2 regions of the Micrococcus porci genome follow, and region 1 is predicted to be linked to the other one. Evidence: predicted binding sites of a transcription regulator. Region 1 holds the regulator's gene; the other holds the start of a gene.
The links. The regulator LexA, encoded in region 1, represses DNA repair genes until DNA is damaged. The targets are predictions, from matches to a motif close to TCGAACANNTGTTCGA.

Region 1 (14,357 bases):
GGACCGCCGGGGGCACCCCCTGGGGCCGCCGCACCGACGGAGGAGACCATGACCCAGCCCCACGACCCCAGCCAGAACCCCTACGGCCAGCAGCCCGCCGCCGGACAGCCTCCCTACGGCCAGGCCCCGTCGGGCCAGTCGCAGTACGGCCAGGCCGACTACGGCCAAACCCAGTACGGCCAGACCCAGTACGGCGCCCCCTCCCCGGGCTACGGATACGGGTACCAGCCGGGCGTGCCCTTCCCGGAGGACCCCCGAGTCGCCCCCGCCCCGGGCGTCGGCCCCGTGGAGGCCGTGAAGCGCTTCTACACCCGCTACGCGCTGTTCTACGGGCGCGCGAGCCGCTCCGAGTTCTGGTGGGTGCAGCTGTACCTGGTGCTGGTGAGCCTGGTGCTGACGGCCCTGATGTTCGCCGTCCTGGTGCCCGCGGGCGCGTTCTCGAACACCACCACCGAGCTCAGCGAGGCGGGCGCGGTCGGCGTCCTCGCCATCACCGGCCTGTTCCTGGTGTTCGTGCTGGCGCACCTGGTGCCGTCCATCGCGCTGCAGGTGCGCCGCCTGCACGACGCCGGCTTCTCCGGCTTCTGGTTCTTCATCGGCCTCGTCCCCTACGTGGGCGAGCTGGTGCTGCTGGTGTTGTCCGTGCTGCCGTCGAAGCCGGAGGGCGCCCGCTTCGACCGCTGAGCCTCACCCACGCTCTCCCCGGGGCGCCCGCCGTCAGTCGTTGCGGCGGGCGTCCTTCGCGCGCAGGAGGTCGAGGGCGATCGCGGTGCCGAGCACCGCGCACCGCACCACCGGCGGCATGGCCGGGTCCAGCTCCAGGCGGTACCGCGAGCGCCCCAAGAGCGCATTGCCGAAGCCGGACCACTGGGAGACGGCGCGGGCGATCGGCACCTCGCCGGCGATCATGCGGTAGTCGTGGTCGAAGAGGTCGCCCTCCACGCGGAACACGGTGCCGTCCACGACCTCCACGGAGACGGCCGTGCGGAAGAACGCGACCTCCCGGCGGAGGTTGGCCAGGGGCAGGCCGGCGGGGTCGAGCACCTGGAAGCGGTCGCGGCCGAAGGTCGCCGGGTCCTGCAGCTCGAACAGCGGGCGCCCGTCGTCGCCGTCGCAGACCAGCAGGCGGCGGCTGCCCATGAGCATGCGGCTCAGGCCGCCGCCCTGCGTCTGGACGGTGGCCACCACCTCGCCGTCGGGCCCGAGCACCTGCATGTCGTTGGACAGGAACGAGGTGACCTGCTGGAGGGCGAGGCTGTTCACGAGGGCCAGGCGGCCGGCGTCGAAGGTCGTCATGTCCCCAGTCTGCCCGGCCCCGGAACCCGGATGGAATATCCTGCGCCGGCCCCCCGTTGGCCTGTATAGTTCACTTTTGAAAAAAGACGACGACGCCGCTCCGGCGCCCGCCGCCTGCGACGAGAGGAGCACGCCGTGCAGCTCGGCATCTTCACCATCGGCGACATCACCGCCGATCCCACCACCGGCACCACCCCCACCGAGCACCAGCGCATCAAGGACACCGTCACGATCGCGCGCCACGCCGAGCAGGCCGGCTTCGACGTGTTCGCCACCGGCCAGCACCACAACCCGCCCTTCGTGGCCCCGGGCAACCCGCCCACGCTGCTGTCCCACCTGGCCGCGGTGACCGAGACGATGACCCTGTCCACCGCCACCACCCTGATCACCACCATGGATCCCGTGCGCCTGGCCGAGGACTACTCCTACCTCCAGCACCTGGCCGACGGCCGCGTGGACCTCACCCTCGGCCGCGGCAACACCGGCCCCGTCTACCCCTGGTTCGGCAAGGACATCCGCCAGGGCGTGAACCTCGCCGTGGAGAACTACAACCTCCTCTACCGGCTGTGGCACGAGGAGACCGTCGACTGGTCCGGCCAGTTCCGCACGCCCCTGCAGGACTTCACCCTGACCCCTCAGCCGCTCGACGGCGTCGCCCCCTTCGTGTGGCACGGCTCCATCCGCTCCCCCGAGATCGCGGAGCAGGCCGCCTACTACGGCGACGGCTTCTTCCACAACAACATCTTCTGGAACAAGGAGCACATCATCCGGATGGTGCGCCTGTACCGGCAGCGGTTCGAGCACTACGGCCACGGCAAGGCCCACCAGGCCTACGTGGGCCTCGGCGGCCAGGCCTACATGGCCAAGAACTCGCAGGACGCCGTCAAGGAGTTCCGCCCGTACTTCGACAACGCCCCCGTCTACGGCCACGGCCCGTCCCTCGAGGACTTCACCTCCATGACCCCGCTGACCGTGGGCTCCCCGCAGCAGGTCATCGAGCGCACCCTCTCCTTCCGCGACTGGGTGGGCGACTACCAGCGCCAGATGTTCCTCATCGACCACGCCGGCCTGCCCACGGACACCGTGCTCAAGCAGATCGACCTCTTCGGCGAGGAGGTGCTGCCCGTGCTCCGCGAGGAGTTCGCCGCCCTCAAGCCGGACGACGTCCCCGAGGCCCCCACCCACGAGTTCCTCGTGGAGCGCGCCCGCCGCGGCGAGGCCCCCGTCCCCGGCGGCAGGGAGGGCTCCCCCGCCCACGCCGCCCGCGAGGCCGCCCGCGCCAAGCAGGCCGAGCAGCAGAAGAAGAAGGAGGACGCCCGATGAGCACCTCGGCCTTCGAGTCCACCGACCCGTTCACCCCCGGCGCCCGGCACATCGCCGTCGTCTCCGGCGGCATCGGCGACCCCTCCCAGACCCGGAAGCTGGCCGACCGCCTCGCCCGGGCGAGCGCGGACGCCCTGTCCGCGGCCGGCGTGGTCCCGGAGATCCACGTGGTCTCCCTCCGCGAGCTGGCCACGGACCTCGGCGCCGGGATGGTCACCACGGCCAGGTCGCCCGCCCTGCTGGACGCCGTCGCGCAGGTGGAGCACGCCGACGCCGTGATCGCCGTGTCCCCGACGTTCAAGGCCTCCTACTCCGGCCTCTTCAAGTCCTTCGTGGACCTGATCGACGACGAGGCGCTCGTGGGCGTGCCCGTGCTGCTCGGCGCCACCGGCGGCACCGCCCGCCACTCGCTCATGATCGACCAGGCGATGCGCCCCCTGTTCGCCTACCTGAAGGCGCGGATCGTCCCGACGGCCGTGTTCGCCGCCTCCGACGACTGGGGCCGAGCCGACGGGCAGAACGACTCCACGCGCACCACCCCGCTGGACGCCCGCATCCGCGCCGCCGGGGAGGACCTCGCCGAGGTCCTCCGCCACCGCCCCGCGCGCGTGCGCCCCGCCGCGGACGCCACCGACGACGACCTGGAGGTGATCCCCTTTGACCAGCTCCTCCACCCCGGCCGCTGAGCCCACGGGCCCCCGTGCCGCCAGGCACGCCTGGCGCGCGTACTTCGAGTCCACACAGATGCTGCAGGACCAGCTTGAGCGCGGCCTCAAGGCGGAGTGCGGCATCACGCTGGCCGACTACAACCTGCTCCTGCTGCTCGTGGAGTCCGACGGGGGGCGCCTCCGTCTCGGGGAGCTCGCCAGCCGCATGGTGTTCTCCCCGTCCCGCGTCACCTACCAGGTGAAGTCCCTCGTGGCCCGCGGCCTGATCGAGCGCCGCCGCGTGGAGTGCGACCGCCGCGGCTTCGAGGCCGTCCTCACCGACGCCGGCCGCACCGCGTTCCGCCGCGCCGCCGTGGTCCACGCCCGTCAGGTCGACGAGCTCTTCCTGGACCTGCTCCAACCGGGCGAGGCCGAGGTCCTCGGCCGGGTGTTCACCCGCGTGGGCACCGCGCTGGAGTCCCGCTGCGCCGGACGCGCGGCACCGTCCGAGCCGTGCGGGGCTCAGGCCTCGAACAGCGCGGACGCCTGAACCGGCGCCTCCGCCCGGACGCCGAAGGGCCCCCGACCTGTGCTGGACAGGTCGGGGGCCCTTCGGCGTCCGCTCCGGCCGCGGGGGTCGGCGGGGCGGGGAGCCGGGTCAGTTCACCGGGACGCCGCCCAGGGTGACGGTGGCGTCGGTCGGCTGACCGGCCGCATCCTTCAGCTGGACCTCGATGTGGCCGCCGGCCGGGACCTGAGCCGGGGTGTTGATCCAGGTCATCGGCTGGCCGTCGGAGTGCAGGTGCAGATGGCCGATCTGCTTGCCGGCGGCGTCGTAGGCCGTGACGGCCATGTAGCTGAAGCCGCCGGTCTTCGTGGTGGCCTGCACGCGGGTGCGGAAGTCGATGCCGTCCTCGGGGGCGACCTTCAGCGTGGTGGTGCCGGCCGTCGCGGTCTCCGCGGACACGCCGTGCTTGCCGAGGGTCGGGGCCGGGGCGGCCTTCTTCTCGGCGGCCGGAGCCTTCGCGGCGGGGGCCTTCTTCTCGGCGGCCGGAGCCTTCGCGGCGGGGGCCGTGGGGGCCTTGAGGATGACGCCGTGCTTGCCGACGGTCGGGGCCGGGGCGGTCGCCTTCGCCGGGGCGGCCGCGACGGCCTTCAGGGACTCGGCCGGCACCATGATGGTGGACAGGCTCGCGGCGTCGCAGCCCACGGCCCGGCCCTCCTCGTCGAAGGACACCGGGGCCAGGCCCGAGACCACGCCCACGACGCGCTGCTTCGCGTCGTACACGGCGCCGCCGGAGTCGCCCGGGCGGGTGGTGGCGGCGTCCAGGGAGACCTGGTCGGTGTACACGTCACCGCAGGTCTCGGCGATGTCGTAGGTCTCGGGGTCGCTGATCGAGTTCGGGGAGCCCAGGGGCACCGAGGAGCCCTGGGTGTAGACGGTCTCACCCGGCTTGACCGAGGCGGCCGGCCGCGTGGACCAGTCGCCCACCACGTCCACGTCCTCGTCGAGCGCGATCTTCACGACGTCCACGCCGGTGGAGCCGGGCAGCGCGGAGACGGAGCCGATCCGGGCGCCGTCCGCGGCGTGCACCGCCGAGCCGACGGTCCACTGGCCGGCGCCGCAGTGGGCGGCGGTGAAGGCGGTCGTGTCGCTGACGAGGGTGATGGAGCACTCGCCGGCGGGCACGGACAGCGCCGCGCCCTGGGTCAGGGGGGTCGCCGCGAGGGCGGAGCCCGCCCCGGCCACGACAACCGCACCCAGGGCCGCCGTGGTGGCCCCGGTGAGGGTGGTCTTCTTCATGGATTCGTCCTCTTCCTGGGGGAGGTGTGGCGGCCGGGCTCCCACGCCCGGACCGTGGACGCGTGCCGCGGGAGCCGTCGTCCTTCGCCCTCTACGGTATACGATGCCCCGGACATCGTTCAGGGGCGTCGGACGGTGATCTCCACCGAGTCCGCGCGTTCCGCGAGCAGGGGCAGGTCCCCCAGCAGCATGGCGAGCGTGGTGGTCATCAGACGGATCCCGGCGGCGTCGGCGTCGCGGGCGGGCATGGCCAGCACCGTGAGCTCCGTGCCGGAGCCGCCGCCGTTCATCACCTCACCGGAGGCGGTCTCCGTGGCCACGCCCGGGCCCGGCGCCAGACCGAGGTTCAGGAGGTTCGGGACGAGGTCCGCGACGCCGGCGATCTCCTCGGCGATCTCCTGGTCCAGGTAGGACGGGGTCCAGGGCTTCTGCTGGGCCAGCGCCCACACGGCGGGTCGCCGGACCGCGTAGGTGTGCTCCGCACCGGCGTCGACGACGACGAGCTCGCACCCCTCGTCCACGGCCGACAGGCACGCGCGGGGCGCCCAGACCGCCACGGGGCGGGCCAGCGGGTTCCACGCGGTGAGCGCAGGCACGGAGGTGAACACCGGCAGGGCCTGGCGGCCGTCCGGGGCGCGCATGGTCACGAGGGCCACGTCCGCGGCCTTGTCACCGTGGGCGGCGTCCTCGTGCTGGGCGTGCTCGTGGACGGAGTGGGCCGCGTGATCGTGCACGTCCGCCTCGTCGACGGCGAGGGTGGGCACCACCGCGGCGAACACCCGGATGCGGCCCAGCACGTCCACGACCTCGGCCTCGCCCGCGGTGCCCTCCGTGAGGGCGTCCATGACGCGGGCCCACTCGGCCGGGGCGGTCCCGTCGTCCTCGTCGAAGATGTGCAGCGGGTTCGCGGACCCCTCGAGGCCGGGCCCGGAGAGGTCGCGCCCGGCCCACGGCACGCCGGCCGTGTCCGCGGTGTTCTCGCGCGCCGTCTTCTGGCGCATCCGCTCCATGGCGGCGCGGATGTGCCCCGGCAGCTCGCGGCCGCCGGGAGCGGGGACCGGGACGGTGGCCTCGGCGTCGTGCGCGGGCTCGCTCGAGGACGCGGAGCTCACGGGGCCGCCTGGAAGGGGTGCTGCTCGCGGGCCCGCTCCACGGTGGCGCCGGCGGCCACCGCGAGCGCCTGCTCCAAGGAGAAGCGTCCGGCGTAGAGGGCCTTGCCCATGATCGCGCCCTCGACGCCCTGCGGCACCATGGCGGCGAGCGCGGCGATGTCCTCCAGGGAGGAGATGCCGCCGGAGGCGACGACGGGCTTGTCCGTGGCGGCGCACATCCGGGCCAGGAGCTCCCTGTTCGGGCCCCTGAGCGTGCCGTCCTTGGTCACGTCGGTGACCACGTAGCGGGCGCAGCCGGCCTCCTCGAGGCGGGCGAGGACCTCCCAGAGGTCGCCGCCGTCCTGGGTCCAGCCGCGGGCCGCGAGGGTGGTGCCGCGCACGTCGAGGCCCACGGCGACGCGGTTCCCGAAGCGCTCGATCGCGCGGGCCGTCCAGGCCGGGTCCTCGAGGGCGGCGGTGCCGAGGTTCACGCGCGCGGCGCCCATCGCGAGGGCGTTCTCGAGGGATGCGTCGTCGCGGATGCCGCCGGAGAGCTCGATCTTCACGCCGATCTCGTCGACGACGCGGCGCAGCACGTCGCGGTTGTCCCCGCGGCCGAAGGCGGCGTCCAGGTCCACGAGGTGGATCCACTCGGCGCCCGCGTCCTGCCAGTCGAGGGCGGCCGTCAGCGGGTCGCCGTAGGAGGTGGCGGAGCCGGCCTCGCCCTGGACGAGGCGCACGGCCTGGCCGTCCTGCACGTCCACGGCGGGCAGCAGCTCGAGCGCGGGGGTGGTCTCGGTCATCGGGGTTCCTCTCGGCGGGGGCGGATGGGGAGGTCGAGGGTGTCGGGGGGACGGCCGCCGTCAGACGGTCAGGAAGGCGGCGGCGACGGCCATGGCGGCCAGCACCAGGGCGATCACGACGGCCCAGGTGGGGGCCTTCTGCGTCCGCATCGACCAGGCGGCGCCCAGGAGGATGCCGCCGAGGCCGAGGTAGAGGACGGACCAGTACGGCATCAGAGGGTCTCCAGCCAGTTGCGCAGCAGGGCCTGCCCGGCGTCGCCGGACTTCTCGGGATGGAACTGGGTGGCGCTGAGCGGGCCGTTCTCCACGGCCGCGATGAAGTCCGCGCCGTGGTGCGACCAGGTGACCTGCGGGGGGCGCATGGCCTCGTTGCCCTGGTCGAACTCCCAGGACTGCACCGCGTAGGAGTGCACGAAGTAGAAGCGCTCGTCCTCGATGCCCGCGAACAGGGCGCTGCCCTCGGCGGGGCGCACCGTGTTCCAGCCCATGTGCGGCACGGTCGCGGCAGGCAGGGGCTCGACGACGCCGGGCCACTCGCCCATGCCCTCGGTCCGGACGCCGTGCTCCACCCCTGCCTCGAACAGCACCTGGTGTCCCACGCAGATGCCCAGCACGGGGCGGCCGCCGGCCACACGGCGGCCGATCCAGCGGGTGCCGCCGGACGAGCGCAGGGCCTCCATCACGGAGGCGAAGGCCCCCACGCCGGGCACCACGAGGCCGTCCGCGCCGAGCACGGCGTCGGGATCCTTGGTGAGCTCCACGCGCGCGCCGGCGTGCTCGACGGCGCGGACGGCGGAGTGGACGTTGCCGGAGCCGTAGTCCAGGACGGCCACCGTCGGGCGCACGCCCGGGACGGAGGTGGGCGAGGCCATCAGAGCGCACCCTTGGTAGAGGGCACGTCGTGCACGCGGGGGTCGTCCTCGACGGCGGCGCGCAGGGCGCGGGCGAACGCCTTGAACTGCGCCTCCACGATGTGGTGGGGGTCGCGGCCGCGGACCACGTCCATGTGGAGGCAAATGGAGGCGTGGTACGTGATCGCCTCGAACACGTGCCGGGTCATGGACCCCGTGAAGTGCCCGCCGATCAGGTGGTACTGCTGGCCCTCGGGCTCTCCCTCGTGCACCAGGTAGGGACGCCCGGAGACGTCGACGACGGCGCGGGCCAGGGCCTCGTCCAGCGGCACCGAGGCCTCGCCGAAGCGGCGGATGCCCCTCTTGTCCCCCAGCGCGGTCTTGAGCACCTCGCCGAGGGTGATGGCCACGTCCTCCACGGTGTGGTGCACGTCGATGTGCGTGTCCCCCGTGGCGCGCACCGTGAGGTCGATCTGCGAGTGCCGGGACAGCGCCGTCAGCATGTGGTCGTAGAACGGCACGGTGGTGGAGATCTCGGAGGTCCCCGTCCCGTCCAGGTCCATCTCGACGTACACGTCCGACTCGCTGGTGGTGCGCTGCATGCGCGCACGGCGTCCGGACATCAGCTCGGCGGCCACGGGTCCTCCTGGGGGTGGGCGGGAAGGGCACCCACCATCCTAGGCGGGGGCACGGGTGGGACCCGGTGTGGGTCAGTCGGCGTCGACGGCGGAGACGACGGCGGGATCCTGCTCGACGATCTCGCGCAGCGCGTCGAGGAACGCGGTGGTCTCCTCCTCCGTGCCGGCGGTGACCCGCAGGTGGTGGGGGATGCCGACGTCGCGCACGAGGACCCCGCGCTCCAGCAGCGCCTCCCAGACGGCGTGCGCGTCCGCGAGGCGGCCGAAGAACACGAAGTTGGAGTCGGAGACCGCGGGGACGAGCCCCATCCCGGTCAGCTCGGCGACGATGCGATCCCGCTGGCCCTTGATGTCCTCGACGGTCTCCAGGAGCTCGTCCACACGCTCGAGCGCGGCGATGGCCGTGGCCTGCGTGACCGCGGAGAGGTGGTACGGCAGGCGGACCAGGCGCAGGGCGTCCGCGACGGCGGCGTCCGCGGCCAGGTAGCCCAGGCGAGCCCCGGCCAGGGCGAACGCCTTGGACATGGTGCGGGTGACGATCAGCCGCTCCCGCCCCCGCAGCAGGGTGAGGGCGGAGTCCGTGCCGGCGAGCGCGAACTCTGCGTAGGCCTCGTCCACCACGACCATGGCCCCGTGGCCGCCCTCGGCCTCGTTCTGCGCCTGCGCCGCGTAGATCGCCTCGATGACGTCCAGGCCCAGGGCGGTGCCGGTGGGGTTGTTCGGAGAGGCGAGGAACACGACGTTCGGACGGTGCTCCCGGACCAGGGCCGCGGCGTGCTCTGCGGAGAGCGTGTGGTCTGCGGCGCGGCCGCCGTCCACGAACGCGGTGTCCGTCCCGTTGGCCAGCAGCGGGTACATCGAGTAGGACGGCAGGAAGCTCAGCAGGGTGCGGCCGGGACCGCCGAAGGCCTGCAGGATCTGCTGGAGGACCTCGTTGGAGCCGTTGGCGGCCCAGACCTGCTCCGGGGTGATGCCGTGGCCCAGGTAGGCGGCGAGGTGCTCGCGCAGCTCGGTGAACTCGCGGTCCGGGTAGCGGTTCAGCCCGCCGGCGACCTTCGCCACCCGCGCCGTGATCGCCTCGGCGACCGCCTGGGGCACGGGGTGCGTGTTCTCGTTGGTGTTGAGCATGTACGGGACGTCCAGCTGAGGGGCGCCGTAGGGGCTCTGGCCGCGGAGGGAGTCACGCAGGGGCAGGGAGCTCAGGTCGGTCATGGTGCTCATCCTAGGAAGCCGGACCCGCCTGCGGCCCCATGCGTCGGAGGTCCGACGCGGCGCGCCAGGACGGCGGAATCTCGGTGTGGCGGGCCTCAGCGCGTCGGGGGCACGTAGAGCTCCTGGCCGAGCTCCGGGTCCCGGCCCTCGAGGCCGTTCAGCTCGTCGATGCGGCGCATGGTGTCCCGGCGGTCCGCCTCCGGGGCGACGTCCCGCGCGATGGTCCAGAGGCTGTCCCCGGGCATCACCGTGACGGTCTGGAGCTCCTCGGCCGGGGTGTCCGCCGACACGGCGGGCGGGGAGAAGAGGACACCCGCGAAGAACGCGGCGGCAACGGTGGCGGCGGCCACGGAGAGGATGACGGGCAGCCCGCGGAAGAGCAGGCGCCCGCGGCGGGTCAGTCGCACGCCGGACGTCCGCGCGGCGGCACGGGTGGAGGCCGCGACGGCGCGGGTCGGCCGCGCGCGGACGGAGGTGAGCTGGTGGGTCCGGGAGAGCACAGCGGTGACGGCGGTCATGGTCTTCTGCCTTCCTCCCGCCGGAGCGGGTGAGTCGAACATCTGTTCGATTCGGTTCGAACCCATTTCTAGCACATCCGTTCGAGACACGCCCAGGAGACCTCGAACACATCTTTGAATGCGGGGGCGCACTCGACTAGGGTCGAGGCCAGAGCGGACGCGCCGTTCCGGCCGACATCCCAACGTCATCACGCGGCGCGGACACGTTAAGGCTCCTTCCCCGAGAGAACGGACCCCCGGCATGGCCACCTCGCCGACGCCGCCCCCCGGCGGCGCCCAGCCCCTGACCGACCGGCAGCGTCGGATCGTGCGCACGATCCGCCAGGCCATCGCCGAGCGCGGGTATCCGCCGTCCATGCGGGAGATCGGCGACGCCGCGGGCCTCGCGTCCCTCTCCTCCGTCACCCACCAGCTCGGGCAGCTCGAGCGGTTCGGCTACCTCCGGCGCGATCCGGGACGCCCGCGGGCCCTCGAGGTGCTGCGGGACGAGGACGGCGCCGCCGCGGTCGCAGACGCCGCCCCGGGGGCACCGGAGATCCCGTCCTGGCACACGGGTGCGTCCGAGGATGCCACGGTGGAGGTCCCCTGGGTCGGGCGGATCGCGGCCGGCGGGCCGATCCTGGCCGATCAGCAGGTCGAGGACGTCATGGCCGTCCCGCGCCGGCTCACCGGCGAGGGCGACCTGTTCATGCTGCGCGTCGTCGGCGACTCCATGGTGGACGCCGCCATCTGCGACGGCGACTGGGTGGTCGTCCGGCGCCAGGAGACCGCGGAGAACGGGGACATCGTGGCCGCGCTGCTCGACGACGAGGCCACCGTGAAGACGCTGCGACGACGCGACGGGCACACCTGGCTGCTGCCGCAGAACACGGCCTACGAGCCGATCCTCGGCGACCACGCGACCCTGATGGGCCGCGTGGTCACCGTCCTCCGCGCGCTCTGAGAGACGCCGGACCCGTCGAGGGCGGGCCCCTCCGCGTCAGTGCGCCTCGCGGGCCAACCGCTCCAGCACGCCGCGCACCACCGCGCGGTCGGTGGTGCGCCAGAAGTCCGGCAGGGCGCTGGTGATGTAGCCGCCGTACCGCTCGGTGGCCAGGCGCGAGTCGAGCACGGCCACGACGCCTCGGTCCTCCACGGAGCGCACCAGGCGCCCGGCGCCCTGCGCCATGCGCACCGCCGCGTGGGTGGCGGAGACCCGCATGAACCCGTTGCCGCCGTGCCGGGCGACGTCCCGGGTCCGCGCCTGGGACAGCGGGTCGTCCGGACGCGGGAACGGGATCCGGTCGATCACCACGAGGCGCAGCGAGGGCCCGGGCACGTCCACGCCCTGCCACAGGCTCATGGTGCCGAACAGGGACGTGTCCGGCTCGTCCGCGAACTGCCGCACCAGCGCCGAGAGCGTGGCGTCGCCCTGGCAGAGGACCGTGTGGCCCCTGCCCAGGCGCCGGCGCATGTGCTCGGCGGCGTCCTCCGCGGCCCGGCGCGAGGAGAAGAGCCCCAGCGCGCCGCCGTTGGACGCCCGCAGCAGCGCCTCGAGCTCGTCGAGGGACTCCGGCGAGGCGGTGCGGCCCGGCTTCGGCAGGTGCCGCGCCACATAGAGCACGCCCTGCCTCGGATAGTCGAACGGGCTGCCGACGTCGAGCGCCGTGAACCGCGGGGCGTCCGGTCCCGCCAGGCCGACGTCCCCGGCCACGGAGTCGAAGCGCCGCTCCCCCTGCCCCACGGTGAGGGTGGCGGAGGTGAGCACCGTGGTCGCCTTGCCGAACAGGCCCTCCCGCAGCCTGCCGGCCACCGAGATCGGGGCGACGTACAGCTGCGGCGGGTCGGCCTCGTCCCCGGGCTGCCAGCCGGAGCCCGGCTCGAACCGGCCGGGGCGGGTGGCCCACAGGACCTCCGGGAAGTCCGCCTCGGGGTGGGCCGCCAGCATCCGCTCGGCCACCTCGACCACCTCCAGCAGCCGGGACCGGGCCATCTGCCGGCCGGCGTCCGCCTCCCCCTCCTTGTCCTTCCCGAGGTCGGAGAAGCACTGGCGCGCGGCCGAGAGGACCGCCGTGAGCGCCTGCTCCTGGACGTCGTCCGGGCCGCCCTGGATCAGACCGGAGGGGGTGTCCGTGAACGCGCGGTCCAGCCCCGCGGCGGCCTGCGCCAGGTCCTCGACGGCGACGGAGGTGTGCCGCCGCAGGGACGTCGCCGCCCCGTGCACGATCGACCCGGACAGCTGCCCCGTCACCGCACCGGTGACGCGGTCCTGCAGCTCGTGGGCCTCGTCGACGATCACCGCCGAGTACGCCGGCAGCACCGCCAGGCCCTCGAACGCGCTGATGGCGAGCATCGCGTGGTTGGTGACCACCACGTCGGCGTCGGCGGCGTCCGCGCGGGCGCGTTCGGAGAAGCACTCCTCCGCCAGCGGGCAGCGGGTCGCCCCCAGGCAGTCCACGGCGTTCACGGAGACCTGCCGCCAGGCCCGGTCCGTGACGGGGACCTCCAGGTCGTCGCGGTCACCGGTCTCGGTGACGTCCGCCCACGCCCGGAGGTACATCACCTCCTTGCCGAGCGGGGACGAGGGCTCGCCGTCCTCGCCGGAGCCGATGAGGCCGCCGTCGTCGGCGACCTCGAAGAGGGTCTCCTCCCCCTCGTCCCCGGGGTAGCCGCCGTCCACCTTGTGCCGGCACAGGTAGTTCGAGCGGCCCTTGACGAGGGCGACGACGGGCTCCCGCGGCAGCTCCCCCGCGAGCGCCTGGACCAGCCGCGGGGCGTCCCGCTTCATGATCTGGGCCTGCAGGGCGAGCGTGGCCGTGGCGACGACGACGGGGTCCTCCTGGTCCATGGCGTGCTGCAGCGCCGGGATCAGGTAGGCCAGCGACTTGCCCGTGCCCGTGCCGGCCTGCACCAGCAGGTGCCGTCGCGACTCCAGGGCGCGCGCCACCTGGAGCACCATCTCCCGCTGGCCGGCGCGCTGCTGGCCGCCGGTGGCCTCGACCACCACGTCGAGCAGGCGCAGGGCCTCCTCCTCGCGGTCCGTGGTCGGCACGGCGCCGGCGGGTCCCGTCGTCGAATCCGTCATGCCGAGGCGGCCTCCTGGGCGTCATCGCCTGCGGCGGCGTCCACCCGGTAGCCCTCCAGGTCTGCGGCGATGTCCCGGCGGACGAGAACCGTGAGCCGGGTGCCGGTCTCCTCGTACGTCTCGGAGAGGATCTCCGCGTCCACCGAGTGCAGGCGGGAGACCACCTGCCCGTCCGTGAAGGGCACGAGCAGCTCGAGGCGCACGTCCGGGCGCGGGATGGTCGCGGAGATGGCGGACTCCAGCTCCGGGATGCCCTCGCCGGTGCGGGCGGAGACCACCACGGTGTGCGGCTCCTTGGCGCGGATGCGGGCGATCACGTCCGGCTCGGCGGCGTCCGCCTTGTTCAGCACGATGATCTCCGGGACGGACTGGGCGTCCACCTCCCGCAGCACGGAGCGCACCGCGGCGATCTGGCCCTCCGGGTCCGGATGGGAGGCGTCCACGACGTGCAGGATCACGTCCGCGTCCGCGACCTCCTCCAGGGTCGAACGGAACGCCTCCACGAGCTGCGTGGGCAGGTTGCGCACGAAGCCCACGGTGTCGGAGAGCGTGTAGCCGATGCCGTCCGGCGTGACCGCCTTGCGGACCGTCGGGTCCAGGGTGGCGAACAGCGCGTTCTGCACCAGCACGCCCGCGTGGGTGAGGCGGTTCAGCAGCGAGGACTTGCCCGCGTTCGTGTAACCCGCGATCGCCACCGAGGGCACCCGGTTGCGCCGCCGGTTGGCCCGCTTGGCCTCGCGCGCCGGCTTCATGCCGGCGATGTCCTTCTTCAGCTTGGCCATGCGGGTGCGGATGCGTCGCCGGTCCAGCTCGATCTTCGTCTCGCCGGGGCCGCGCGAGCCGATGCCCTCGCCGCCGGCGGCCCGGCCGCCCGCCTGGCGGGACATGGACTCGCCCCAGCCGCGCAGGCGCGGCAGCAGGTACTCGAGCTGGGCGAGCTCCACCTGGGCCCGCCCCTCGCGGGACGTGGCGTGCTGGGCGAAGATGTCGAGGATCAGGGCGGTGCGGTCGATGACCTTCACGCGCACCACGTCCTCGAGGGCGCGGCGCTGGGACGGGGCCAGCTCCGAGTCCACGATCACGGTGTCCGCGCCGGTGAGCGCGACGACG
Region 2 (14,357 bases), 650 kb from region 1:
CAGGAGGCCCTGGACGCCCGCCTCCAGTGGAAGCAGGCCCTGGAGGCCTCCGCCTCCGAGCTGCGCTGACCCCCGCCGCCCGCGCGGCACGACGACGGCCCCCGGCCCCGCCTGTCCACAGGCGGGACCGGGGGTCGCTCCGTCTCTGCCAGGCTGTAGCGCATGCATCAGGGGCACGGGAGCCGCGGCGGGGCGGCGTGGGAGCTGGCGGGCATGACGTTCACGGAGCCGGAGCTGCGCCTGCTCGCGGCCCGAGGGACGCTGGAGGCGGTGCTGCCGGGCGTGTACCGACCCGTGGACGTGCCCTCCGAACCGGCAGGCCGGGCCGCGGCCCTGGGCCTGCTGGGCGGTCCGGTCCTCGCCTCCGGATGGACCGCCGTCGGCCCATCGGCGGCCTGGGTGCACGTGGGCGGTCCCGCGCCGCATCGGCTCCACGCGGCCGTGCCCCACTTCCACCGGCTCCCCGCCGGCGGGGCGGCACCGGCCTGGCGGCTGGTGCAGTCCGACGTCGCGGCGGGTCCAACGGGGGCGGCCCCGGCGGAGGAGGACGTGCAGGTCCTGGAGGGCGTCCGGGTGACGGTGCCCGCCCGGACCGTGGAGGACCTCCTGCTCACGGGCGACCCGGACGACGCCCGGCGCGCCGCCCGGGTGATCGCCGCCCACGGAGCGGAGGGGCTCCGGGACCGGCTGGACCGCCCCTCCCGCCGGCCCGGCTCCGTCGGAGCACGCCGCCGGCTGCGGATGCTGCTGGACGCGCTCGGCGCGGACGGCTGACAGCGACGCCGGGCGGGCGGAGCGGATCCGGTCAGCTCAGGTGCGGCGCACGTCGAAGACGCCGTCGATGCGGCGCACCGCGTTGACCACGTGCTCGAGGAACTTGGGGTCGCCCATCTCGAAGACGAAGCGGCTCATGGCCACCCGGTCCCGCGTGGTGTTCACGGAGGCGGAGAGGATGTTCACGTGGTTCTCCGAGAGCACCCGGGTGACGTCCGAGAGCAGCGAGGTGCGGTCGAGCGCCTGCACCTGGATCTCCACCAGGTACACGGCGTCCCGGGAGGGTGCCCAGGCCACGTCCACGCGGCGCTCCGGCTCGTTCTCGAGCATCGTCGCGAGATTGCGGCAGTCCCCGCGGTGGACGGACACCCCGGAGCCGCGGGTGACGAACCCGACGACCTCGTCCGGGGGCACGGGGTTGCAGCACCGCGCGAGCTTGGCCAGAACCCCGCCGTCGCCGTTCACGAGGACGCCGGCCTCGTTCGTCGAGCGCGTGGGGGCACGCCGGGCCTTCTCCGGGACGAGCCCCGCGAGGTCCACCTCGCCGACGCGCAGCTCCGCGTCCGGGGCGGTGGGGGCGGGCGGCGGCGCCAGGCGGGCCTCGAGCCGCTCCGTGACGGCCTGCGGCGAGACGTGTCCGTCCGCCATGGCCGCGAACAGCGTGTCCGGATCGTGATAGCCGAGCTCCCCGGCGACGACGCCCAGGTCTTCGCCGCCGAGGACGCGCTGCACCGACAGGCCGGCCTTGCGCAGCTGGCGGGTGAACGCCTCGCGGCCGCGCTCGATCTGCTCGTCCCGGCGGCGGGTGGCGAAGTGGTGGCGGATCTTCGACTTGGCGCGTGGCGAGACCACGAAGTTCAGCCAGTCGCGGCTCGGCCCGGCGTCCTCCGCCTTGGACGTGAAGACCTCCACGGTGTCCCCGTGCCGCAGCACGGTGGACAGCGGCACGAGCCGGCCGTTCACGCGGGCGCCCACGGTGCGGTGGCCGACGTCGGTGTGGATGGCGTAGGCGAAGTCCACCGGCGTGGAGTCGGCGGGCAGGGAGCGGATCTCCCCCTTGGGCGTGAACACGTAGACCTCGTCCGCACCGATCTGCGTGCGCAGGGCGGCGAGGAACTCGTCGGGGTCGCGGGTGTCCTCCTGCCAGTCCATGACCGAGCGCAGCCACCCCGGCGTCTGCTGGGAGCGCCCCGCCTCCAGCTCGCCGCGGGCGCCGGCCTTGTACCGCCAGTGGGCGGCGACGCCGTACTCCGCCTGCCGGTGCATCTCCCAGGTGCGGATCTGGATCTCCACCGGCTTGCCCTCCGGCCCCATGACCGTGGTGTGCAGGGACCGGTACATGTTCAGCTTGGGGACGGCGATGTAGTCCTTGAACCGGCCGGGGACGGGGTTCCAGCGGGCGTGGACCACGCCGAGCACCGCGTAGCAGTCCTGCACCGAGTCCACGAGGACGCGGATGCCCGTGAGGTCGTAGATCTGCGCGAAGTCCTTCTTCTGCGTGACCATCTTCTGGTACACGGAGTAGTAGTGCTTCGGGCGGCCCGTGACCGTGGCCCGCACGCGCTGCTCCCGCAGCTGCTCCTCCAGCACGCCGCGCAGCGCCGCCAGCTGCTTCTCCCGCTCGGGGTTGCGCTCCCCCACCAGGCGGACGATCTCCGCGTAGACCTTGGGCTGCAGGGCCGCGAAGGAGAGGTCCTCGAGCTCCCACTTCACCGTGTTCATGCCGAGCCGATGCGCCAGGGGCGCATAGATGTCCAGGGTCTCGCGGGCCTTCTTCGCGCTGGACTCCGGGGAGACGTAGCGCCACGTGCGGGCGTTGTGGAGCCGGTCGGCGAGCTTGATCAGCAGGACGTTCACGTCCTGGGCCATGGCGATGACCATCTTGCGGACCGTCTCCGCCTGCGCCGCCGCCCCGTAGGTGACCTTGTCCAGCTTGGTGACGCCGTCCACCAGCAGCGCCACCTGGGGGCCGAAGTCGGCGGTGAGCTGCTCCAGCGAGTAGTCGGTGTCCTCCACGGTGTCGTGCAGGAGGGCCGCCAGCAGCGTCGGCCCGGTGACGCCGAGCTCGGCCAGGATGGTGGCCACGGCCACCGGGTGCGTGATGTACGGGTCGCCGGAACGGCGCATCTGGCCGCGATGGGCGCGCTCGGCCACCTCGAAGGCCCGGACGATGTCCTCCTGCTCGGCGTGCGTGGCGCTCTGGCGCACCGTGCGCATCAGCGGCTCCAGCAGCGGCGAGTACTCGGTGGCGCGCCGTCCGGTCAGGCGGGCGATCCGCCCGCGGCGGGGCGGGGCGGCGGGGCGGCGGTCCTGCTCGGTCACGGTGCCTCCTTCTGGCCGCTGCCGGCCCGGGGATGATGGGGCAGTCTAGCCCGCGGCGGCCCCGCACGGACGACGTGCGGGGCCGCGTGGCGGGCGGGGGCTCGCCCGCCCTCAGAGGACGGCGCCCCGCGCGTCGGCGAGGTCCTCCTCCTGCTCCCGCTCGTCGTGGTCGGCACCCACCCGCGCGTCGTGCGCGACGACGTCCGCGTCCCCGCGGCGGAGCAGCGCGTAGAGCGGGGCCTGGATGAACAGGGTGGAGAGGGTGCCGACGATGATGCCCACGAAGATCGCCAGGGAGATGTCCCGCAGCGTGCCCGCACCGAGCAGGCCGGCCCCGATGAACAGGATCGAGCCCACGGGCAGCAGGCCGACGATCGACGTCGTGATCGACCGCACCAGGGTCTGGTTCACGGCCAGGTTGACGCTGCCGTCGAAGGTGCGGTCCGGGTCCTCCTCGACGCCGCGCGTGTTCTCGCGGATCTTGTCGAAGACGACCACGGTGTCGTAGAGCGCGTAGGAGAGGATCGTCAGGAAGCCGATGATCGCCGACGGCGTGATCTCGAAGCCGGTGGCTCCGTAGATGCCGGCGGTCAGCGCCACCACGTAGAGCATCCCGACGACGGCGGCCAGGGACATCTTCCAGGTGCGGAAGTACAGCGCCATGAACAGCGTCACGAGCACCACGAAGATCACGAGGCCGATGACCGCCTGTTGCGACACCGCCTGCCCCCAGGTCGGGCCGACGAACGTGGAGGTCACGTGGTCGCCGGTCACGCCGTAGGCCTGCTGGAGGTTCTGGGCGACCTGGCGGGTCTGTGCGTCGTCCAGCTGCTCGGTCTGCACGCGCATGGTGCCCGGGGCCACCTGGGTGACGGTGGGCTCGGCGCCGGCGACGACGTCGGTCACCGCGGCCCGGCCCGGATCCAGCTCGGAGGACGCGGCGTCGGAGACGGTGAACTCCGAGCCGCCCCTGAAGTCGATGCCCAGGTTGAAGCCGCCGCGCAGCGCGGTCAGCCCGAACGCCACGGCCAGCAGGGCGGCGGCGATCAGGAACCACGTCTTCCACTTGCGGACGAAGGGGTAGGAGATGCGGCCGGAGTAGAGGGCGTTGCCCCAGTCGGCGAAGCGGTTCACAGCGCGTCCTCCTCGGTGTCGGCGGCCGGGGCGGAGCCGGCGGGGGTCTGGGCGGCGGGGGTCTGGGCGGCGCCGGCCCGCTCGGCCCTCCGGCGCTCGGCGATGGTCATGGGCTGCTCGCTCCGGCGACCCCGGCGCGCGGCGGACGACCCGGCGTCGTCGTCGTCCGCGGCGTGGGAGCCTCCCCGCGCGGCACGGGCGGCGGCCGGCTCCCGGAAGCGGCCGGCGCCCTGGTACAGGGCGGGCTCGACGCCGAGGACCCGTGGGTCCAGGCCGGACATCGGATGCCCGCCGCCCACGAAGTCCGTGCGGGAGAGCAGCACCATCAGCGGGTGCGTGAACATGAACACGACGAGGAGGTCCGCGATCGCCGTCAGACCGAGCGTGAACGCGAAGCCGCGCACATTGCCCACGGCCACGAAGTACAGCACGACGGCCGCCAGCAGGTTCACGGCCTTGGAGGCCGTGATGGTCCGCTTGGCGCGCTTCCAGCCCTCATGGAGGGCCGCGTCCAGGGTGTGGCCCGAGCGCAGCTCGTCCTTGATGCGCTCGAAGTAGACGATGAACGAGTCCGCCGTGAGGCCGATGGCCACGATCAGGCCGGCGATGCCCGCCAGGGACAGGCGGTAGTTGTCCGTCCAGCCGAGGATCGCGATGGCCAGGTACGTGAGGGCGCCGGCCACGACGATCGAGGCGAACGTCAGCAGGCCCAGCGCCCGGTACTGGAAGAACTGGTAGACGGCGACGAGCGCGAGGCCGATGAGGCCCGCGATGAGGCCCCAGAACAGCTGGTCGCGGCCGAGGGTCGCGGAGATCTGCTGCTCCGACTCGATCGTGAAGGAGATCGGCAGGGAGCCGTAGTTGAGCTGCTCGGCGAGCTGGGCGGTGGACTCCTCCGTGAAGCCCGGGCCGGAGATCTGCGCCTGGCCGCCCGTGATCACCACGTTCGACTGCGGCGCGGCGATCACCTGCCCGTCGAGCATGATGGCGAACTGCTTGCGCGGGTCGCCCTCGGCGAAGGGGGTCAGCTTCTGGGTGACCTCGGTGAAGCGCTTGGTGCCCTCTCCATCGAAGTCGATGTTCACGACCCACTCGTTGGTGGTCACGCCGGTCTGCGACTGGGCGGTGGCGTTGCTCGCCTTCTCGATCATGGTGCCGGGGATCACCACCGGGCCGACGATGTACTTCGTCGCCGGCATCGTGCCCGCGGGGGTCTCCTGCTGCGGCTCGCACACCACGACCGCCCGGTCCGTGGCCGGCGGGGCGGCGTTCGGGTCGCGCGGCAGGGTGCAGTCGGTGCGCTGGAACTCGTCGGCCAGCTCCGGGGTGATCCAGTTCGGGTCGTAGGCGTCCGTCGGCTCGGCCGAGGGCGTCGGGAACTGGTCCTTCGGGACCAGCTGGTCCTGGGGCGTCGGCTGGCCGCCGGGGACGGCCTGCAGCACGGGACGGAACTGCATGTCCGCGGAGGCCTGGATCAGGCGGCGGGTCTCCTCGTCGGGCACGCCCGGCATGGAGACGACGACGTTCTGGTCGCCCTGGGTGGCGACGACGGCCTCGGCCACTCCGGAGCCGTCCACGCGCTGGCGGATGATCTCCACGGCCTGCTGGAGCTGCTCGGGGGTGGCCTGCTCTCCGCTGGCCGTCGTGGGGGCGAGCACCATCTGGGTGCCGCCCTCGAGGTCCAGCGCGAGCTTGGGGGCCCAGGAGGCCTGGCCCGAGGCCACGCCGAGCCCGAGGATCGCAGTGAGCGCCACGATCAGCGCGGCCAGCCAGGCCAGGGTGCGCCCGGCGGCGCGGGTGGGTGAGGTCTTCGCCATGCGTGCTGCTTTCGCTGCGGGCGGTCCGGGTGCGTGCCCGGCCGCCGGGGAGGGGTGCTGCGGGTCCGGGGCTCAGGCGCGGTCGGTGTCGTCGGCCGCGGGGGCCGTCTCCGCAGCGTGCGCACCGCCGACGGCGGGGGCGGTGTCCGCCGCGGGCGCGACATCCGGCTCCTCGATCTTCACGATGCCCTGCAGGTGCACGTCCATGCGGGTGCCGGGCGCGGTCTCCAAGGTCACGCGCTGGGCGGCGGCGTCCACCGCCACGACGCGGCCGAAGATGCCCGCGCCGGTCATGACCTCCTGACCGGGGGTCAGGCGTGCCCGCATGTCCGCGGCCTCCGCCTGGGCCTTCTTGCCCCGCCGGAAGGAGAGGAACAGCATCACGGCCAGGGCCGCGAACATGGCCAGCACGAGGACGTTGCCGCCGCCGGCGGCGTCGTCGGCGAGGACGGGGGCGAGGGGGGTCAGCGGCACGGGGCACACTCCAGGTCGAGTCGACTGCGGGGATCCGTGCCAGTGTAGGGCGCTCAGCCGAGCGGAGCCTCCGGCGGGGTCATGCCCAGGTGGTCCCACGCGCCGGGCAGGGCCACGCGGCCGCGCGGGGTGCGCGCCATCATGCCCTCCCGGATGAGGAAGGGCTCGGCGACGGTCTCCACGGTCTCGGCCTCCTCCCCCACGGCGGTGGCCAGGGTGGTCAGGCCCACGGGGCCGCCCCCGAACGTGGTGCACAGGGCGGTCAGCACGGAGCGGTCCAGGCGGTCCAGGCCGCGGGCGTCCACCTCGTACATGGTCAGCGCGGCGGAGGCGGCCTCGGCGTCCACGGTGTCCAGGCCCTTCACCAGGGCCCAGTCCCGCACGCGGCGCAGCAGCCGGTTGGCGATGCGCGGCGTGCCCCGGGAGCGCGAGGCGATCTGCCGGTAGCCGTCCGTCTCGACGCGCATGTCCAGCAGGGCGGACGAGCGGCGCAGCACCCGCTCGAGCTCCTCGATCGCGTAGAACTCGAGGTGGCCGGTGAAGCCGAACCGGTCCCGCAGCGGCCCGGGCAGCAGCCCGGCGCGCGTGGTCGCCCCGACGAGGGTGAACGGGGGCAGCTCCAGCGGAATGGATGTGGCGCCGGCGCCCTTGCCCACCACGATGTCCACGCGGAAGTCCTCCATGGCCATGTAGAGCATCTCCTCGGCCGGCCGGGACATGCGGTGGATCTCGTCGAGGAAGAGCACCTCCCCCTCCGTCAGCGAGGAGAGGATCGCCGCGAGGTCGCCGGCGTTCTGGATCGCCGGGCCGGAGGACAGGCGCAGCGGCGCGTTCATCTCCTGCGCCACGATCATGGCGAGGGTGGTCTTGCCGAGGCCGGGCGGACCGGAGAGCAGCACGTGGTCCGCCGCGCGGTCGCGCAGCCGGGCCGAGGCGAGCATGAGGTCCAGCTGCTCGCGGACGCGGGCCTGGCCCACGAACTCGTCGAGGTGCTTCGGGCGCAGCGCGGCCTCGAGGCGGCGCTCCTCCGCGTCGGCCTCGAACGCGGTGACGGGGCGCTCGCTCATGCGCGGCGGCCCCCGCGCACGGCCGCGGCGGCGCCGACGTCCCGCAGGGTGGCGCGCAGCAGCGCGGCGACGTCGCCGGAGGCGTCCACGTCCGGGTGCGTGGCGACGGTGGCGGCGACCGCCTTGGCGGCCTCCTTCTCCGACCAGCCCAGACCGGTCATGGCCTGCACGACGTCCGCGTGCCAGGCGTCGGCCGCGGCCTCGGGCTCCACGACGGCCGCCTCCGGCTCGACCTCGCCCGTGGGGGCCAGCCGGCCCGCGAGGTCGACGATGATCTTGCGCGCCATCTTGGGGCCGATCCCCGGCACGAGGGTGAGGGCCTTCTCGTCCTCGTCCGTGACGGCCCGCCGCACGGCCTCGGGGCGGTGCACCGCGAGGATGGCCAGCGCCAGGCGCGGGCCGACCCCGTTGGCGCCCAGCAGGACCTCGAACACCTCGCGCTCCGCGCGGTCGGCGAACCCGAACAGGGTGAGGGAGTCCTCCTTGACCACGAGGTGCGTCTGGACGGCGCCGTCGCGTCCTTCATGCAGGTGCGACAGGGTCTGGGGCGTGGCGGAGAAGCTCAGGCCCACGCCGCCGACGGCGATCACCGCGTGGTCCAGGCCCACGTGCTCCACGGTGCCGGAGAGGGACGCGATCATCGGGGGCCTCCAGGGGGTCGGTCGGCGGACGGGATTCGAACATATCATCGAACGCCGCCGGCGACGGCGCGGCGGGAGAGGGCGCGCCGCGCGCCGTCGTCGGCCGCCCGTGCCCCGCCTCCCGGTCAGCCCGCGCTGCGGCGACCGGGACGGGCGCCGGCGGAACGCTCCGCGGCGAGCCACGCCTGCTGCGCGGGCGTCAGGGCGGCCTTCGGGGCGCGGCGCACGCGCGCGCCGGCCGCGCCCCGCGAGGCTCCGGTGCGGCTGGCCAGTCCCGACGTGTCCAGGCCGGTGTGCCCGGCGGCCCGCCCGAGGGCCGTGCCCCGCCAGGCGTGGGCGATGGCCAGCGCGAGGGCGTCGGCGGCGTCGGCCGGGCGCGGGGGCGCGTCCAGGCGGAGGATCCGGGTGACCATGGTGGTCACCTGCTCCTTGCCGGCGTCGCCGTTGCCGGTGACGGCCGCCTTCACCTCCGACGGGGTGTGCAGGCCCACCGGGACGCCCGCGCGGGCCGCGGCGGCGATCGCCACGCCCGCCGCCTGGGCGGTGCCCAGGACCGTGGGCGTGTTGTTGTTGGCGAACATCCGCTCGACGGCCGCCCGCTCCGGCCGGAAGCGCACGAGCACAGCGCTCACGGCCCGGTCGATGCAGAGCAGGCGGGCGTCGAGGGACTCCTCCGGCGCCGTGCCGGCGACCTCGACGTGGACGAGCTCGGCCCGCCTGCGCGCGTCCACGTCCACCACGGCGATGCCGCAGCGGGTCAGCCCGGGGTCCACCCCGAGCACGCGGACGACGCCGGCGGGCCGGTCCGTCACGATGCGCTCAGTCCTGCTCGAGCTCGTCCATCACCTCGGGGGCGATGTCCACGTTGGAGAACACGTTCTGCACGTCGTCGAGGTCCTCGAGGGCGTCGGCCAGCTTCAGGAAGGTGCGGGCGCCCTTGGCGTCCAGCTCCACCTTCATGGTGGGCAGGTGCTCCATCTCGTCGGTCTCGTAGTCGATGCCCGCGGCGTCGAGGGCCTCGGCCACGGCGCGCAGGTCGCCGGGCTCGGAGACGATCTCGAAGTCGTCGCCGGAGAGCACGACCTCCTCGGCGTCCGCGCCGCCCTCGAGCACGGCCTCGAGGAGGGAGTCCTCGGTGTTGCCCGCGGCGGGCAGGCGGACGACGCCCTTGCGGTGGAACAGGAAGGAGACGGAGCCGGAGTCGGCCATGGTGCCGCCGTTGCGGGTGACCGCGGCGCGCACGTCGGCGGCGGCGCGGTTCTTGTTGTCGGTGAGGCACTCGACGAGCAGCGCGGAGCCCTGGGGGCCGCGGACCTCGTACATGATCTCGGTGTAGTCGATGACCTCGCCGGTGAGGCCCGCGCCGCGCTTGATGGCGCGGTCGATGTTGTCGTTGGGGACCGAGTTCTTCTTGGCCTTGGAGACGGCCAGGTCCAGCGCGGGGTTGCCGGAGAGGTCGGCGCCGCCGGCGCGGGCGGCCACCTCGATGCCCTTGATGTACTTGGCGAACGCCTTGGCGCGACGCTGGTCGATCACGGCCTTCTTGTGCTTGGTGGTGGCCCATTTGGAGTGACCGGACATCCGCTGTCTCCTTCTGCTCGTCGGGATGCTGCAACGACGCGCGCGGGGCGGCGCGTGCTCGACCGCCCAGTGTAGCGCCGGACGTCCCCGACCTAGGCTGGGCGGCATGACGCAGATCACCCACCGCCTCCCCGCAGGCCACCCGCTCCTCTCCCCCTCCCCGCTGCCCCACGGGCTGCCGGACTTCGCCGCCGTGAGCGACGCCGACCTCGCCACGGGGATGCGGCAGGGCATGGCGGAGCAGCGCGCCGAGGTGGAGGAGATCCTGTCCTCCCCCGAGGCGCCGACCTTCGAGAACACCGTGCGGGCACTCGAGCTCTCGGGTGCCCTGCTGCGCCGCGTGGCCCCGATGTTCTCCACCCTCGTGGGCTCGGACGGCACGGACGCCCGGCAGGCCCTGGCCGAGGAGCTCTCCCCCGAGCTCGCCGCGCACGAGGACGCGATCCTCCTGGACCCGCGCCTGTCGGCGCGCGTGGCCGCGGTCGACGACGCCGGCCTCGCAGGTGAGGACGCCCGCCTGCTGGAGCGCACGCGCACCCGCCTGGAGATCGCCGGCGCGGGCCTGGACGAGGCCGGCCGCGCCGAGCTCGCCCGCCTCAACGGCGAGCTGGCGACCCTCTCCGCCGCCTACACCCGACGGCTCGTGGCCGACACCGCCGCCCGCGCGGTCCTGGTGACGGACCGCGAGCGCCTGGCCGGGCTGAGGGCGGACGACCTGGCGGCGGCGGCGGAGCGCGCAGCCGCGGAGGCGGGGCACCGCAGGGCGGACGCGGCGGAGGGTGCGGGGCCGTGGCTGCTGACGCTGTCGCTGTTCACGTCGCAGCCGTGGCTGGCGGACCTGGAGGACGCTGGGCTGCGGCGGGAGGTGTTCGAGGCGTCGGTGGGCCGGGGGTCCTCCGGAGAGCACGAGACGCTGACGACGGCGATGCGGATCGTGCGTCTGCGACTGGAGAAGGCGCGGCTGCTGGGGGCGGCGTCGTGGGCGGAGCATGCGCTGCGGGACCGGGCGGCGCCGTCGGTGGCGGCGGTGGAGGGGCTGCTGGGCTCCCTGACGGGGCCGGCGATGGCCAACGCGCGCCGGGACGCCGAGGCGGTGGCGGAGGGGGACGCGCCGGTGGTGCCGTGGGACTGGCCGTTCCTCTCGGCGGCGCACGCGCGGGAGGCGTTCGACGTGGACGCGGGGGCGCTGCGGCCGTGGTTCGAGCTGGACCGGGTCCTGACCCGGGGCGTGTTCGCGGCGGCGACGGCGCTCTACGGGCTGCGGTTCGCGGAGCGGGAGGATCTGGCGGGGCACCTGTACCGGCCGGCGATCCGGGTGTGGGAGGTGACGGACGAGGACGGCCGCGGGGTGGGTCTGTTCGTGGGCGACTTCTTCGCGCGTCCGACGAAGTCCGGCGGGGCGTGGATGCACAACGTGGTCGACGCCTCGGCGGCGCTGGGCACCCGCCCCGTGGTGTTCTGCACGATGAACGTGCCGGCTCCGGCGGAGGGGCGCCCGGCGCTCCTGACGCTGGACGAGGCGACGACGCTGTTCCACGAGTTCGGGCACGTGTTGCACGGGCTGCTGGCGGAGGGCGAGTACCCGTCGCTGACGGGCACGGCGGTGCCGCGGGACACGGTGGAGTTCCCGTCGCAGGTGAACGAGGTGTGGCTGCGGGAGCCGTCCCTGCTGGCGGACTACGCCCGGCATGTGGAGACGGGCGCGGAGCTGCCGACGGGGACGCTGGAGCGGCTGGAGGCGGCGGACCTGTGGGGCGAGGGCTACCGGACCGTGGAGTACCTCGGGGCGACGCTGCTCGACTGGGCGTGGCACACCCTCACGGAGGACACCGTGGACGCGGCGACCGCGGACCCTGCCGGATTCGAGCGGCGGGTGCTGACGGAGGCGGGGATCGACGTCGACCTGGTGCCGCCGCGTTACGGGACGGGCTACTTCAAGCACGTGTTCGGCAACGACTACGCGGCCGGGTACTACTCGTACATCTGGGCGGAGGTGCTGGACGCGGACGCCGTGGAGTGGTTCCGGGAGCACGGCGGTCTGACCCGGGAGAACGGGCGCCGGTTCGCGGAGGAGCTGCTCTCCCGGGGCGACACGCGGGACGTGCTGGAGTCCTACCGGGCGTTCCGGGGACGGGACGCGGAGCTGGAGCCGCTGCTGCGGCGTCGGGGGCTGCTGCCGGAGGGCGCCTGAGGCGCCCCGGGCGGGCTCACGGCGCCCGGCCGCGGCGCCGTGAGCACCGCCCGGAGGAACCCGCGGACGCTGCGGTCCCACTTCACGGGGTCCACGTTCTGCTCGCGTGTGTGGCGGGCCTGGTGGAAGCGCACGAACCGCACGAGCGCGGGGTTGCGCTCCGCCAGGTCCTGCGAGGGGCCGACCGGCACGTACTCGTCGTCCTCGGAGTGCAGGATCAGGGTGGGCACGCGGACGTGGTCGGCACGCGTCACCCAGTCCAGGGCCTTGAGGTCCACCGGGGCGGCGAGCCCGGTGACGAGGCGGCCGGCCCGGTTGGAGAGCAGCCACTGGCCGAGCAGGCCGATCCCCTCGGGGATGCGGTTGAGGCGGGCCTGATGGCGGAGCACGTCCATCCAGTCGACGACCGGCCCCGTGAGCACGATCCCCCGCACGCGGGAGGTGAGGTCGGACCGGTCGGCGGTCTGCAGGACGACGGCGCCGCCCATGGACCAGCCGAACAGGACGACGTCGCGGGCGCCGTGGTCGAGGGCGTAGCGGACGGCGGCCTCCACGTCCTCCCACTCGGTGGTGCCCAGCCCGTAGCGGGCGTCCTCGGCGTCGGGGGCGTCGCCGTCGTTGCGGTAGGACACCAGCAGCGAGGTCATGCCGAGGCGGGCGGCGGTGGGCACGGCGCGCAGGCCCTCGTTGCGGACGGCGCCGCGGCCGTGCACCATCACGGCCCACATCCCCTCGCCGGCCCGCTCCTCGCCGTCCTCGGCCGGCGGGGGGTCGATGCGCCAGGCGGGGGCGGCGCCGCCGGGGACGGGGACCTCCACGTCCGCGGCCTCGAGGCCGGCCTCGGCGGGACCGGGCCAGATGAACGCGGTGAACCGGCCCCGGACGGCCGAGCGCAGGTCCCCGGAGTAGACCTCCTCCACGACCCGCTGCACGGTCCCGTCGCGGGGGTCGTAGGAGCGGATCGCGCCGATGCGGGCACACCCCTCCCCGCCGTGGAACGTCAGCGAGTACGTGCCGGGCACGGTGGTGTGCTCGTCGGCCGGGAGGATGACGTCCATCCCGTCCCCGGTGTCCAGGACCGCGAGGACGGCCGTGTGCTCGGGCCGCGAGCGTACCGGGGTGACCACGGTGCGGGCGAACACGCCGGCCAGCCCCGCGGAGGCGCCGGCCAGGACGAAGGCCGCGGACGCCGCGACGGACGCGGCGGCGGGGGCCAGCCGGGCCGCGGGGCGGGCCACGGCGGCCGAGCCGCGGAGTGAGCCGAGGAGCGCGTCGCGGAGGTCCGGGCGGGCCCGGAGGCGCGGGCTGTGACGTCGGGGGCAGGCCATGGGGCCATTGTGGACCACCCGGCCGGGAACATCCCGCGGGCGCCCCGGGTTGGCACGGGCATGAGCCAGAACCACGCCACCGTTCCTTCCGGCGCCGACGACGCCGCCCGCCCCGCCGCCCTCACCGACGAGGAGTGGGCGCGCCGCCTGACCCCGGAGGAGTTCCACGTGCTGCGCCGGGCCGGCACGGAGCGCCCCTACACCGGCGAGTACTGGGACTCCCGCGTGCAGGGCGTCTACGCGTGCCGCGCGTGCGGCGTCGAGCTGTTCCGCTCGGAGGAGAAGTTCGACTCGCACTGCGGCTGGCCCTCCTTCTTCGCCCCGCTGGCCGAGGACCGGGTGGTCTACGTCAAGGACGCCACGCTCGGCATGGAGCGCATCGAGGTGCGCTGCGCGGCGTGCGGGTCCCACATGGGCCACGTGTTCGCCGGCGAGGGGTACGACACCCCCACGGACCTGCGGTACTGCATCAACTCGATCTCGCTGCGCCTCACCCCCGCGGACGTCGCGGCGATCGGCACGGAGGCGGACCCCGCCGGGGACCGGGCGTGAGCGCAGCCCGCCCCGCGGGGCTGCGGGCGTTCGCCTCGGACAACTACGCGGGCGTGCACCCGGACGTGTGGGCCGCGATGGCCGACGCGGACGCGGATCACGCCGTGTCCTACGGCGAGGACCCCACCAGCGCCGCCCTGCAGGAGAAGGTGCGGGAGGTGTTCGGCGAGCGGGCGTTCGCCGTGCCCGTGTTCACCGGGACGGCCGCGAACGTCCTCGCCCTCCAGGCGCTGACCCCGCCGTGGGGCTCCGTGGTCACCGCCGCCTCCTCCCACCTCATCCACGACGAGGGCGGCGCGCCCGAGCGCCTGGGTCGGACCCCGCTCGTCCCCGTGCCGACCCCGGACGGTCGGCTCACCGGAGAGCTCGCGGCGGCCCACGTGCGCCGGGACGGCTTCGTGCACGCCAGCCAGCCCGCCGTCGTCGAGATCGCGCAGGCCACGGAGCTCGGCACGGTGTACTCCGCCGCCCAGGTG

Region 2: the regulator LexA is predicted to act here: its motif matches at 8,265-8,280, upstream of ruvA (Holliday junction branch migration protein RuvA).

Annotation. Positions count from the first base shown of each region.
Region 1 covers NZ_CP083691.1:2,240,916-2,255,272, forward strand. Annotated here, with positions in the region: gene KW076_RS10565 (DUF805 domain-containing protein) at 49-684, shown strand; gene KW076_RS10570 (LURP-one-related/scramblase family protein) at 718-1,296, opposite strand; gene KW076_RS10575 (LLM class flavin-dependent oxidoreductase) at 1,432-2,619, shown strand; gene KW076_RS10580 (CE1759 family FMN reductase) at 2,616-3,305, shown strand; gene KW076_RS10585 (MarR family winged helix-turn-helix transcriptional regulator) at 3,277-3,816, shown strand; gene KW076_RS10590 (trypsin-like serine protease) at 3,925-5,070, opposite strand; gene KW076_RS10595 (SseB family protein) at 5,190-6,182, opposite strand; gene priA (bifunctional 1-(5-phosphoribosyl)-5-((5-phosphoribosylamino)methylideneamino)imidazole-4-carboxamide isomerase/phosphoribosylanthranilate isomerase PriA) at 6,179-6,964, opposite strand; gene KW076_RS10605 (hypothetical protein) at 7,025-7,177, opposite strand; gene hisH (imidazole glycerol phosphate synthase subunit HisH) at 7,177-7,836, opposite strand; gene hisB (imidazoleglycerol-phosphate dehydratase HisB) at 7,836-8,438, opposite strand; gene KW076_RS10620 (histidinol-phosphate transaminase) at 8,526-9,665, opposite strand; gene KW076_RS10625 (LysM peptidoglycan-binding domain-containing protein) at 9,761-10,183, opposite strand; gene lexA (transcriptional repressor LexA) at 10,425-11,126, shown strand; gene KW076_RS10635 (ATP-dependent DNA helicase) at 11,163-13,247, opposite strand; gene hflX (GTPase HflX) at 13,244-14,357, opposite strand, start outside.
Region 2 covers NZ_CP083691.1:1,593,216-1,607,572, reverse strand. Annotated here, with positions in the region: gene KW076_RS07625 (DUF349 domain-containing protein) at 1-69, shown strand, start outside; gene KW076_RS07620 (hypothetical protein) at 163-774, shown strand; gene KW076_RS07615 (RelA/SpoT family protein) at 811-3,096, opposite strand; gene secF (protein translocase subunit SecF) at 3,208-4,230, opposite strand; gene secD (protein translocase subunit SecD) at 4,227-6,047, opposite strand; gene KW076_RS07600 (preprotein translocase subunit YajC) at 6,120-6,521, opposite strand; gene ruvB (Holliday junction branch migration DNA helicase RuvB) at 6,575-7,588, opposite strand; gene ruvA (Holliday junction branch migration protein RuvA) at 7,585-8,229, opposite strand; gene ruvC (crossover junction endodeoxyribonuclease RuvC) at 8,355-9,041, opposite strand; gene KW076_RS07580 (YebC/PmpR family DNA-binding transcriptional regulator) at 9,049-9,810, opposite strand; gene KW076_RS07575 (M3 family metallopeptidase) at 9,917-12,001, shown strand; gene KW076_RS07570 (alpha/beta hydrolase family protein) at 11,923-13,329, opposite strand; gene msrB (peptide-methionine (R)-S-oxide reductase MsrB) at 13,390-13,881, shown strand; gene KW076_RS07560 (threonine aldolase family protein) at 13,878-14,357, shown strand, end outside.